One region of the Dehalobacter sp. CP genome, then DNA from elsewhere that is predicted to be linked to it. Evidence: riboswitches for the same ligand, from Rfam matches in the RefSeq annotation. Region 1 holds a riboswitch; each other region holds the start of a gene.
What was found. A riboswitch is a leader RNA that binds a small molecule or an ion and turns the genes downstream of it on or off. The one in region 1 is predicted to bind cobalamin.
Positions count from the first base shown of each region.

Region 2: another riboswitch for cobalamin. It lies ahead of AAH944_RS12575 (ABC transporter substrate-binding protein); the one in region 1 lies ahead of AAH944_RS07800 (cobyrinate a,c-diamide synthase).
Region 3: another riboswitch for cobalamin. It lies ahead of AAH944_RS14350 (energy-coupling factor ABC transporter permease); the one in region 1 lies ahead of AAH944_RS07800 (cobyrinate a,c-diamide synthase).
Region 4: another riboswitch for cobalamin. It lies ahead of cobT (nicotinate-nucleotide--dimethylbenzimidazole phosphoribosyltransferase); the one in region 1 lies ahead of AAH944_RS07800 (cobyrinate a,c-diamide synthase).

Region 1 is NZ_CP157399.1:1,560,731-1,564,018, forward strand. It holds gene AAH944_RS07795 (bifunctional adenosylcobinamide kinase/adenosylcobinamide-phosphate guanylyltransferase) at 1-458, opposite strand, end outside; gene AAH944_RS07800 (cobyrinate a,c-diamide synthase) at 572-1,945, opposite strand; cobalamin riboswitch at 2,152-2,328, opposite strand; gene AAH944_RS07805 (ABC transporter ATP-binding protein) at 2,496-3,288, shown strand, end outside.
Region 2 is NZ_CP157399.1:2,526,976-2,530,263, forward strand. It holds gene AAH944_RS12565 (SPFH domain-containing protein) at 1-765, shown strand, start outside; gene AAH944_RS12570 (hypothetical protein) at 789-953, shown strand; cobalamin riboswitch at 999-1,175, shown strand; gene AAH944_RS12575 (ABC transporter substrate-binding protein) at 1,293-2,210, shown strand; gene AAH944_RS12580 (FecCD family ABC transporter permease) at 2,225-3,274, shown strand; gene AAH944_RS12585 (heme ABC transporter ATP-binding protein) at 3,275-3,288, shown strand, end outside.
Region 3 is NZ_CP157399.1:2,898,063-2,901,350, reverse strand. It holds gene AAH944_RS14365 (acyl-CoA dehydratase activase-related protein) at 1-589, shown strand, start outside; gene AAH944_RS14360 (alpha/beta-type small acid-soluble spore protein) at 675-884, opposite strand; gene rlmH (23S rRNA (pseudouridine(1915)-N(3))-methyltransferase RlmH) at 1,030-1,509, shown strand; cobalamin riboswitch at 1,610-1,804, shown strand; gene AAH944_RS14350 (energy-coupling factor ABC transporter permease) at 1,936-2,676, shown strand; gene AAH944_RS14345 (energy-coupling factor ABC transporter substrate-binding protein) at 2,694-3,020, shown strand; gene cbiQ (cobalt ECF transporter T component CbiQ) at 3,004-3,288, shown strand, end outside.
Region 4 is NZ_CP157399.1:1,424,259-1,427,546, reverse strand. It holds gene AAH944_RS07280 (accessory gene regulator B family protein) at 1-328, shown strand, start outside; gene cobT (nicotinate-nucleotide--dimethylbenzimidazole phosphoribosyltransferase) at 423-1,541, opposite strand; cobalamin riboswitch at 1,645-1,822, opposite strand; gene AAH944_RS07270 (tetrahydromethanopterin S-methyltransferase subunit H family protein) at 1,984-2,937, shown strand; gene AAH944_RS07265 (hypothetical protein) at 3,149-3,288, shown strand, end outside.

The DNA of each region.
Region 1 (3,288 bases):
ATTGCCGAATTTATTTCAGCCAGTACACGGATATAGCCGGCCGTAAAATCATCATAGGCTTTGAAATCCTCAAATATCGTACTGGTTACGATGACGGTATTCGGTACGGTCGCCGCTAGCAGCCGGATATCATTGCGAATGCATTCAATAGCATCCTGCGGGCTGCGCTCCTGCAAATACATTTCGTTGGCAATCAGGTTGCCCATGCACTCGAGTAAAGCGATATCGCAGCCGCTTAAAATAGGGATTTTCTCGGAAAGTCCGTAAGGAAACTCAAAAGTGTTGAACCCTTTGCCGTCCCGCATCCGACGGTGCTTGACAACCCGGTTGCGGCACTCTTCATCTGAGGCAGCCATTGTTGCAATATAGGCCATTTTTCCTTTATTCAAACTGACAGCTAAGTTTTCTGCTATTTCAGACTTTCCGCTGGCAACGCCTCCGCTGACCAAAGCCAACATTTACTCACCGCCTCTTTCCTTTCACAAAAATATCCCTTTATATCAGCTGTCGTTTTATATCAGCTATCGTTCCATTCAGCAAATGATTCAAATTCTTCCTGTTTACGCACGTCTTACGAACCCATCCTGGCAGCCTGAAAGTCGCTGCATTTCCGGATAAACGAACGCGCAAACTCAGAGTTTCCCCAGAGATGAAGGTGAGGGTAACCGGCGACGAGGTTCTCATCGGCATGGATACAGTCCCACGTTCTGCTCCCGGACGAATTGACTGCCGTAAAACCGCCGCCATTGGCCGTCGAATCAGAGTAATGAAATTCATGCGCATTAATCTTGCCGCCTTTGTCGCACAGCAAGTTGTCCTTTTGCGCCGTCAGTGTAATATAACCGAAACGGTTCAGTTTATCCGTCAGTACAGCATCCCCTTCTAAATATCCTGCCATTGGATAAGGTTTGCCGTCCTTGTCAGCAATACGTTCCAATAAATACATGAACCCGCCGCACTCAGCTATACAGGGAGTATTATTGGAGAGAACATGCCTGATGCTTGCCAGCATCGATGTATTCCCGGCCAGCTGTCCGGTATATAATTCCGGATAACCACCGCCGAGAATCAGTCCGTCACATTCCGGTACAGCTTGATCATCAAGCGGACTAAAATACTGCAGTTCCGCTCCCAATGTTTCCAAAAGGTCGAGGCTGTCCTGGTAATAAAAACAAAAGGCTTTATCTCTGGCTACGGCGACTTTAACAGCAGAGATTCTCTCGATCCCGGCCTCATGATAGTCTATTTCCGCGGCCCTGCCTGCAATACGCAGCAGCTGTTTCAGATCGATGGATTCTCTGGCCTGTATGGCCAGTAATTTCATTTTTTGCTGCAGGTCTTCCACTTCCGATGCTGTAATTAATCCAAGATGCCTGCTTTCCAACGCGCATTCTTTGAGCTTCGGAAAGTAACCGACCACCTGGATATCCGTCTCTTTTTCGATCATTTCCTTATACTGCGGGTATAGGGAAGGTGTAAGATTATTCAGAATAACGCCCTTGATCCCGTTGTCCGGTCTAAAATGGCAGAATCCTTGGATCAAGGCTGCAATTGAGATTGCTGAACCGGCACAATTGACAATAAGGATAACAGGCGTTTGCGTTACTGCAGCCAAATGGTAAGAACTTGCCACGGTACTGCCAATGCCTAGCCCGTCATAATAACCCATTACTCCTTCTAAAACAGCGATTTGTGACTGTTCGGAATTCTTGACCAGCAAATACCGGCATACCTCTTCCGATAGCATAAACAAATCCAGATTCCGTGATTTTGTCCCAATGACTTCGGTATGAAACATCGGATCAATATAGTCCGGCCCACATTTAAACGCAGCAGGATTAACTCCTTGCTCCAGAAGAGCTTGTAATACCGCACAGGTGATGGTGGTCTTGCCGCTGCTGCTGCCTGCAGCCGCAAACATAATACGTGGAATAACGGCTTTCATGACTTGTTCTCCATTTCTATCGAAGCTGAGATGGTCCGTGGACATCACCGCTCCTTGCCGTCCTTGGCATCGCGGCATTCGTCCATCCATGGACATCAAAAAACCTCTCTAACCGGCGGTTGGAAGAGGTTTTACTTACACAATCTGCAAACAGTCCAAAACACTTCTGCATGATTCGTATGCTACACCTTTCATCCTCCGTGAAAACAGTGCAAAATGGCTCAGGCAGGTCTTCCGACTCGGTTTCAAAGCAAATTCAGCCTTCCCATTGTAAACAGTGGCAACTTTGAATTTGCTCCACCTTACGGCGGCGGGACCGTACAGGTATTTCACCTGTTTCCCTATTATTGCAAAATAATGCAACCTAAGCGATACCATTATACCAGAAGACGCACAACGTGTCCACCCGCAATCTGCAGAACAGTATATAGTCTTCTCCTTGCCTTCTCCCTACATGATATTTGATATTTTCACAGACCCGGCCTTGCTCTTCCGCCTTCCTTTTGATACGCTAGGAAAAAAGAACAGCAATTCGCGGAGGTACCTCTTCATGTCTTATTCTCTTCCAGCCGATATCATTTCAGCCGGAAACCTAACCAAACGATTCGGAGATTTCACTGCCGTTGACAATATCTCTTTTACTGTCCGGCAGGGAGAGTGTTTTGGACTTCTTGGTCCAAACGGCGCCGGCAAAACGTCCCTAGCCAGAATGGTCTTTGGCTTGTCCCCGAGAACAGAGGGCCATCTGACGGTTTTCAGCCAGGATGTTTCGAAGCATTCCCGGGAAATTAAAGCACGTCTCGGTGTTGTTGCCCAGGAAGACAACCTTGACCCGGAACTGACGGTTCTGGAAAACCTGCTGGTCTATGCCTCCTATTATCGTCTGCCGCGTAGTATAGCCAGGGAACGGGCTTTTGAAATCCTGGACTTTATGGATCTTCGAAGTAAAGCCAATGCAGTCGTCGACGAGCTGTCCGGCGGCATGAAACGACGCCTGACAATTGGACGAGCGTTGATCAACCGTCCGGAGCTATTGATTCTCGATGAGCCAACCACCGGGCTTGATCCGTACGCCCGTCATATGGTCTGGCAGCGTCTGCGGCAGTTAAAAGAAAGTGGTACGACCATGCTGCTGACAACACACTATCTTGAAGAAGCCAGTCATCTCTGCGACCGACTGATCATCATCAATCAGGGAAAAATTCTCGAGCAAGGTGTACCGGAAGATCTTATTGATAAGCATGTCGGGCAATATGCGCTGGAACTCGGGGTAAGTCCAGATATGCAAAATAAGCTCCTGCACTGGAGCTCTGAGTGGCGGAAATCTTTTCAACAAATTGGAG
Region 2 (3,288 bases), 970 kb from region 1:
CAAGAAACAGGATTCACGAATATCGTCCTGGCAGTGATTCTGCTTCTTCTGGCACTGATTGTCTCAACCGGCATCCAGATTGTCCAGCCAAATCAAGCCAAAGTACTGACCTTCTTCGGCAGCTATATCGGCAGCATTCGCGAACCTGGCATCTGGATGACGGTTCCGTTCGTTGCCGCAAAGAAGATTTCCCTAAAAGTCCGCAACTTCAACAGTGAGCGTTTGAAAGTCAATGATGTCGACGGTAATCCGATTGAAATTGCTGCGGTTGTCGTCATCAAAGTGGTTGACTCGGCTAAAGCTGTATTTGATGTTGACAATTATGAACAGTTTGTAGAAATCCAAAGTGAGACAGCATTGCGCCATGTTGCAACCAAATATCCTTATGACAATTATGAAGAAGGTGACGTTTCCTTAAGGGGCAACACCGAGGAAGTAGCCGAAGAGATTGCGAAGGAACTTCAGGAACGCCTTACACTTGCCGGCGTGGAAGTAATTGAAGCCCGCCTGACCCACCTGGCCTATGCCACCGAGATTGCGAGCGCCATGCTTCAGAGGCAACAGGCCAACGCAATCCTGGCCGCCCGTCAGAAAATTGTGGAAGGTGCTGTCGGAATGGCCCAGATGGCCATTCAGCAGTTGGAAAACAGCGGGACAATTGAACTTGACGACGAACGCAAGATGGCAATGATCAACAATCTACTTGTGGCAATTGTCTCCGACCGTTCAGCTCAGCCAGTACTCAATACCGGCACCCTGTATTAAAAAGCGTCGGCAGGAGCAGGATAATGGCAGACAAGAAGAACTTTCCGCTGCGTATCGATCCAAAGCTATTCAGCATTATTGAAGAATGGGCGTCCGACGAATTCCGGAGCGTCAACGCTCACATTGAATATCTCCTGCGGGAAAGCGTCCGAAAAGCCGGAAGGATTCCTAAAAAAAATTCAGATTGACAAAAAGTTTCTTCTATGCAATATTGTTAGCGTAGGGAAATGAGAAATGAATGATTAATCCCAGGTGCCTCAAGATGAGGAGAATAGGGAAGACCGGGAAACCGGCGCGGACCCACCACTGTATGCGGAGACGAATTCCGAATGCCACTGGATATGATCTGGGAAGGCCGGGAGGAGAATGACCCGTAAGCCAGGAGACCTGCCTAGGATTGGGAAGATGATGTAATGGTAAGAACACTTCCTTCAATGATTAAACGACTTAGAATGGGAAAGTCTCTTAGAATATAAGAGACTTTTATTTTGTTTATTAAAAAGAATCGAAACAAAGGAGAAATGATTATGAAGAAGAAACCAACTGCACTACTGCTGATTCTGCTCCTGGTGCTTACCCTGGCCCTTGGACTGGCCACAGGCTGCTCAGCGCAAAATGAGCAAGCCTTGAAGGGAAAAACGTTTACAGACACGATGGGCAGACAGATCACCCTTGACGCCTACCCCCAGAAAATTATTTCTTTAGCCCCTGCTATTACTGAAATACTTTTTGCCATTGGCCTTGATCAGGAAATTATCGGTGTAACCGATTACTGTGATTATCCCGAACAAGCGTTGACTAAAGAAAAAATGGGCGGGTTTAAGAACCCGAATCTGGAAACGATTGTCGCCGCCGAGCCCGATATGGTCTTTATTGCAGCCGGCGTGCAGGAAGATGTCATCAAGAAGCTTGAAGAGCTGAAGGTGACGGTTGTTGTACTCGATGCCGATACGATCGACCAGGTTATCAGCAATATCGAATTGGCCGGTTCTCTGACCGGTAAGGAAGCAGAAGCCAAGAAAGTCGCTGCAGATATGAGAACCAGAATGACAAATATAACCTCCAAACTCAAAGACGTCGCCAAGCCGACCGTGTTTGTGGAAATTTGGGACGATCCTCTAATGTCGGCCGGTTCAACCAGTTTTGTCAATAACCTTATCGAAGTTGCCGGAGGCGTCAATATTGCTGCCGGCAATACTGAAAAATTTTATAATTACAGCATGGAAAGTCTGCTCCAAGCCGATCCGGATTATTACATCATCAATACTCATGCCCATACCCCTGCAGATATCCAAAACAGGACCGGCTATGAAGTCTTAAGTGCGGTGAAAGACAACAAGGTATATGCTGTCGACGACAACCTGATCAGCCGCTCAGGCCCAAGAGTCATCGACGGTCTGGAGCAAATCGCAAAGATTATTCATCCTGAAGTTTTTGGAAGTTAACGGTGCTATCAATCATGGATGTTTTAAACAACCGGAAAAGTTGGAAGTACCTGCTGATCTGCTTCACCTTGTTCTTGATTGCTGTGGGCATTTTTTGCACAACGGTCGGCTCAGCAGATATTTCGTTTAAAGAGAGCGCCGGAATTATCATGAGCAAAGTACCTTTATTGAATCACTGGTTTCATGCTGAAGACTATTCCCATGTCCATCAAACGATTATCTGGTCTCTGCGTGTTCCGAGGGTCATTCTGGCAGCTTTGGTTGGCGGAGCTCTGGGCGTCATCGGAGGCACCCTGCAAGGTTTTTTTAAAAACCCGATGGCCGATCCTTACGTAATGGGTGTATCCTCCGGAGCAGGTTTGGGTGCGACGGTCGCCATCATCACCGGCGCAGGCGGTTTCCTGGGCATGATCGAAATTCCTGTTTTCAGTTTTATCGGTGCTTTTCTGACAACCTGGATTGTCTACTCCCTAGCCAAAGTCGGGAAAAAAGTCGTTGTCACGACACTGCTGCTGGCAGGGGTCGCACTCAGTGCGTTCCTGTCAGCAGTCATGTCTTTCCTGATGGTTTTGAATACGGATGATATCGATAAAATTTATCTATGGCTCATGGGCAGTTTTGCCAACAAGAGCTGGGAGCATATCCAACTTGCTGCGCCGTTTATCCTTATTGGCGTAATTGTCTTATTCGCTTTAGCGAAGGAAATGAATGCGATGGTATTCGGCGACAGTACCGCCCAGCATCTTGGCATCAATCTTGGGAAACTGCAAATCATTCTGCTGATGGCCACCTCCCTGACAACAGCGGGAGCCGTGGCATCCTGCGGCTCCATTGGTTTTGTCGGACTGATCGTTCCGCATATTGTCAGGATTATGGTTGGTCCGGATCACCGGGTCCTGCTTCCACTCTCCTTTCTGGTGGGTGGGACCTTTTTGGTGATTACCGATACGATTGCCAGGACATGCCTGGGTTCACAGGAAATCCCTGTTGGTGTCATCACTGCGCTTTTTGGCGGACCCTTCTTCATCTATCTGCTGAAGAAAAAGAAAGAGAGAGTAATATAAGTGGATTCTTCAAT
Region 3 (3,288 bases), 1.3 Mb from region 1:
ATTCAGAAGAAAAGAACTCGCTGGCTCACTGAAAAGCGAACTTATCAGCCGCTATATTATCTGGCGGTTGGAAAACTACCGCCGGGTAATGAAACGTACTCTGGCAAAGAGCAACCGTTTCCATCCTCCCAAATCGATTTATGAGTTGGCCGATATGGCCGGCAAAATCATGCATCTTGGACATCAGACCGGCGAAGGCTGGTTCCTAACCGCGGAAATGCTGGAACTGATAGAAAGCGGAGCAACAAACGTCGCCTGTCTGCAGCCGTTTGCCTGCCTGCCAAATCATATCACGGGTAAAGGGATGGTCCGTGAACTTAAACGGCACTACCCGCTGGCGAATATTGTGCCAATCGATTACGATCCGGGTGCCAGCCAAGTGAATCAGATTAACAGAATTAAACTGATGCTTTCAGTCGCTTTCAAAAATATGGAGAAGGCGGAAGCAGTCAATAATGCCAATACAAACAATAGAAATAAAATAAATAACAATGCCGGGCAAATGCAATCTGCACCCGGCGAGGGAGCGGCAGCTTCGCATAACGCTGAAGAAGGTAAAGAGCCGTATTCCGAACAGAAGATTATTTAATAAAAAAACCCCTTCAGTATTGTACGCTGAAGAAGTTTTGAATATTTATTGAAGTAGATTAGGAATACTAAATGAGTCCGTTATTCTATTTCATCTGCTGTTTGGCATAGGCGATCATTTTTTTGACCATCTGGCCGCCGATCGGGCCTCCTTCCAGACCATTCTGTCTGGCAGTGACATCGCCTTTATAGTGATCGTTATTTTCCCTTACAAAATCAAGATGGCCGATTTCAGCCGCAGCCTCCATTTTTAGATTCTGCAGCAGCTTTTTTTTGCTTTCACTTGTTTTGCTCATTTTTTTTCACCTCCATCAATATTATTGACACTTTTGAAAAAAATCTTCATTGTAAATAATCCAATATCAGAGAGATTTAACCTTCAAGTTTTTTAAATGCAAATGTTTGGACGCAAACATAGTGACTGGAGTTGGAGAAAACATGCTGCAGATCAAAGTTCTGGCAGTAGGGAAAATCAAAGAAAATTATTTAAAAGAAGGGCTGAAGGAATACGCCAAGCGTCTTGGTGCGTACATTCGGCTTGAGATGATTGAAGTTGAGGACGAACCATGCTCCGAAAGGGCATCAGCTGCCGACGAAGCAAGAGTAAAACAGAAAGAAGCTGAAAAGGTTCTTAAATTAATTTCACCTCAGGATTATGTAGTTTTGCTGGATCTTCTGGGAAAGGAACTTTCTTCACCCGAACTTGCCGTTTTGTTTGATGAAAAAGGGCTTTCAGGCCAGAGCCGGATCACTTTTGTGATTGGCGGATCTCTCGGTACGGCAGATGAAATCCGAAAACGGGCCGATTACCGGTGGTCGTTCTCGAAGCTTACCTTTCCGCACCAGATGATCAGGCTTATCCTACTGGAGCAGATTTACCGGGCGTGCAAGATCAGCAAAGGGGAACCCTACCACAAATAGAATTGATGGAGGTAAAGATACTTCAATTAATATGTTCAAGGCTAAAGTAAAAATAATATTGATTCCTTGTCGAAAGAGCGATATAATGAATCAGGATTAAAACTGAATAGGCAGAACAGGTGTTGAATGAAGCTGATAAGCGTATCATTCAATGAATAAGGAAAGTCGGGTAGAAGCCCGCGCGGTCACGCCGCTGTGAAAGTGGAGTTCTTCAGGTATACCACTGGGAAACTGGGAAGGTCTGAAGATCGATGATGCTTAAGCCAGAAGACCTACCTGTTTTAGTGTCTCACCATATACTCTACGAGTGATAGAGAGGGGGATGTATGTGCAAGACTACCGAGGAAAACTTCCTAGCATATGAGCCTCTCGACGTAAGATGTTGAGAGGTTTTTTGTTTCATATCTTATATAGGAGAGTTTGACGATGATAAATAAAAAGATTTGGATAATGGGTCTCGTACTTATGTTTATGTTCTTGCCCCAGCAGACATATGCCATGCATATCATGGAGGGCTTCCTTCCTGCGGGTTGGTGTATTACTTGGGGTGCTTTGGCAATACCTTTTGTTCTGGCTGGTTTTTTTTCTATCAGAAGAACTGTTGGAGAGCATCCCAAAACATTAATGCTTTTGGCGATGGCAGGCGCCTTTGCTTTTGTTTTGTCTTCCCTGAAGATTCCTTCCGTTACAGGAAGCAGTTCGCACCCTACAGGGGTTGGCTTTGGCGCTATCTTGTTCGGACCGACCGCAATGGCCGTAATTGGCTTGATCATACTGCTGTTTCAGGCTGTCTTACTGGCCCATGGCGGATTGACAACATTGGGGGCAAATACTTTTTCGATGGGCATTGTGGGGCCGCTGGTAGCTTTTGCTACATATAAAATTGTGAAGAAAGCAAATGGACCGCAGTGGCTTGCTGTGTTTCTCGCTGCCGCACTTGGGGATTTATTGACTTACGTCACGACATCGGTGCAGCTTGCACTGGCGTTTCCAGCTGAAACAGGCGGCGTTATGGCATCACTTACCAAGTTTCTAGGTATTTTTGCCTTAACGCAAGTACCATTGGCGATCAGTGAAGGTATTTTGACTGTGCTGATATTTAAGGCGATTTCATCCTATGCAGGGGATGAGCTTAAAGACTTAAAAATACTTTCAAAGGAGGTCTGAAAGTGTCTGTAGAAACGATGAAACCGAAGAATAAAAATCGGGTTATCATCACAAATATTATTTTAATTACGATTGTCATAGCGCTTGCCGTTATACCCCTGATTGTGCAAAAGAATGCGGAATTTGCTGGGGCTGACAGCCAAGCTGAACAAGCTATAACAGAACTTAACGGGAATTACCAGGCCTGGTTCTCACCGATTTGGGAGCCGCCCAGCGGAGAAATTGAAAGCTTGTTGTTTGCGCTTCAGGCAGCTGTCGGAGCAGGTGTTTTGGGCTACGGGTTAGGTTATCTGCGGGGTCGTAAGAAAAAGGAAGAACCGGTAAACAATGATTTACATCGATAAATACGCTTATTTATCCAGGCTTAAACAAACGAATCCATTGAAAAAGCTGGTCTTAGCCGTTTTGGTTTTGGGGATCTGTCTCTGGGCTGATTCCGTTGCGGTGTCAATCTTGACGCTCCTGATCATGGGTTGGTATACCGTTTGCAAAGGCGGTACACCTGTTGGAATTTTTATTAGACTGATGCTTGTCCCGCTTTCCTTTTTAGTGATCGGCGTTTTAACCATTGCGGTCAATGTTTCAGGGGACAAAGATGTTTTTGTATTCTCT
Region 4 (3,288 bases), 140 kb from region 1:
ATTAGTTCTAACCGTAGGGGTATCTGCAATATTCGGTACCATTGTGTATACGTTCGTGATAATGTTTTCTGCTTTGGCTTTACGGGTGTTTACCGGCGGTTCTCATTGTTCCAGCTACCGGCGCTGTCTGTTTTTTTCCATGGTTTTCTTTACCGGGTTGTCATTAGCTGCCAGATGGATCGCATCTCAAATTAACGTATATCCGTTGATCGAAGTGATCCTTATCCCTGCAAACCTCGGAATTCTTTTTCAGGCGTTTATGCAGACAGCTATCGGCAAGAATTTTGTATTAGCAAGTGACAAGCTGATGCAAAAGATTGGGATCTAATTAAACTATCAAGAGTTTCCATTATCGATGATTATGCAAAAAAGACATGCACGGATTATGCCGTACATGTCTTTTTTATCTTTCTTTGCAGATTTTAGAAGTCTCCGGTGGTAACTGCAGCTTGTTCAAATGTAGCCATTTCATCAGCGACTTTAAGGGCTGCCTCCACCATCGGGAACATTAGGGCGGCACCTGTGCCTTCTCCAAGTCTCATATGGAAGTCAAGTCTGGGTTTAAGCCCAAGCTGATGAAGCGCTAGATGCTGTCCAAGCTCTTCTGAACTATGAGAAGCAATCATATAGGAAGTGGACAGGGGTGCTAGTTTTGCTGCGGTTATTGCTGCAGCAGATGAAATGATGCCGTCGAGGATAATCGGTACATGTTGATAGGAAGCTTCGAGGATTGCTCCAACGAGCGCAGCAATTTCGAGTCCGCCGATTTTAGCCAGGGTGTCAATTGGCGCGGCAGGGTCACACTGATTAATTTCGATTGCGCATTTAATCACGTTTTGCTTATTAATCAGGGCATCATCTTTTAAGCCTGTTCCGCGGCCGGTAACATCCTCAACAGAGTGACCGGTAAACACAGAGATCAAGGCGGCGCTCGGTGTTGTATTGCCAATACCGACTTCACCTGTTGCTAACAGATTAACACCAGAGTCAATCGCATTGGCGGCAATTCTTGCACCTGTCAGTATTGCAAGCATGGCCTCTTGACGACTCATTGCCGGTCCTTTCGCCATATTGTCTGTTCCATTTTTAACCCGGTAGGCCATAAGCTCAGGAGCATCCAACGGGGTGGCAATGCCGATGTCCGTACTGATAACATCTGCTCCGGCATTCCGGGCGAGGACATTGATACCTGCACCGCCATTCAGGTAACTATAGAACATTTGTTTCGTGATTTCCTGAGGTGCAGCACTGACGCCTTCGACGACAACACCATGATCTCCGGCCATAAGCAGGACTGCTTTTTTATTGATTTTTGGATGCGTGGTGCCAAATATGCCTGCGAGCTGTTGTGCAATATCCTCTAAGACACCTAAGCTTCCGAGGGGCTTGATTTTCGCGTCTACACGGCTTTTCATGCCTGCCAAGGCTTCCTGATTGAGCGCTTTGATTCCACCCATCAGTTCTTGCAAGGCAATTTCAAGTTCCTGCTCAGTCGCATTTTTCAGATTTTCCAAACCATGAAATTTTGTAAGGCTGCTCATTTAAAAACCTCCAATTAAATATTAAAAAATAAATAAAACCCCACCACAAATATGCTTGTGGTCGGGATTTTGCCGTCATCACCGCCGCTTTCCATTACCCAGGAAAGACTTTTACCTCTTAGGCAGGCCTCCTGACTCAGACTCGAACGTCCTGAACGCACCTTCCCAGCATACGCCAGTGGATCAGCGAGGACTCGTCTACACAGTGGTGGGTCCGTATCGGATTATTACCGATTTTCCTATTCTCCCCTTAGTGGGGCACCTAAGATTATATAAATATATTCAACTTCTATTAAGATAACGAAAATCATAAATAAAGTCAAGTCAAATTAATTTTTAAATAATCACTCAATCTGGCAATTGCTGTTAAATAATGGTTATTTGCAATGATCTATGGTATAATATGATTTGCTAAATCATCCAAAGAGATATTGGAGAAGAAATGTTTAAATATGACTTAACACCAAAAGTTTTCCGTATCTGTGACATGATTATCGGTGGCCAACCTGGAGATAATCCGCCTCTGCTTATATCCTCAATGTTTCATAACGGAGACCGTATTTTGGAAAGCCGCCGTGACAGGAAATTTGATCGTGAAAAAGCCCGCTCATACATTCTCAGGCAGGAAGAGCTGTCCGATCAGACAGGGATACCTGCCATAGTAGCTTTGACAGCGGTTTCCGCAGATGAGATGAAGGAATATATTGATTTTTACCTTACAATCAGCAACCACCCTTTTGCTATTGACATTTGGGGAGAAAAAGCGCGTCTTGATGCGGCAGAATATGCTGCCGGTCTTGGTATTCAGGACAAAATTTTATATAACAGCATTACACCCTGGGATAAAGACATGATCGGCCAGGCAGCGGCATTAAAAGAGCTGGGAATTAAACACGTGGTCCTGCAGGTCTTCGATGAAACGAACCAGACTCCTTCCGGCAGGGTACATACATGCCGTGAAATGCTGACAGCCATTGGAGCGAAAGATTTTGCCTCGGTCTTGATCGATACGACAGTCATGAATCTTCCGTCTATTTCTTTTTCAGCCTTGGCAGGTAAACAAATCAAAGCGGAAACCGGCTGGCCGGTTGGATCAGCTCCTGCTAATGGGACGTATATGTGGAAAGAAAGCCGGGAAATGTGGGGTGGGGAAGGCTTTTCCGCCATGAATGCTGCAGTACATGCAGTATCGGCCGTCCTGTGGAGCGATTTCTTATTCTATGGTCCGATCAAAGCGGCGCCAAGCGTACTGCCTGCTGTAGCGGCAGCTTCAATGATAGTTTCAACTTTGGCTTATGACGAAAGCCAGGAGCTGCCGGCTAATCCAAAGCATCCGCTGTATAGATTTTATGGTGATTTTGCTCAGAAACTGATAGAATTTGATAAGACCAAATAAAATACAATATTGTACATTTTGTAAGTGAATGTATTAAACAAACAGCTCCTTTCTGAAGTGGATCCTGTGTTAAGGATACTGCCTGGAAGGAGCTGTTTATATATTTGTATATTAGAAATTATTTAAAATATTCCACAAGGAGTAATTTTTGACTATATCTTACCATATATTGGTACTGATGTTGTAATCGGACAAAAGTGAGGACAATAATTTGATTGCAAAATGCGGAATCTTAATAGGGATAGCTTGTGGTACTGTTTTAGGAACCATTTTAGGAGCAGTGATCATAACATGCTTTGGCACATTTGAAACGTTTTTGTCTAAAACACTTTATCAGGTAAAACGGTTAAA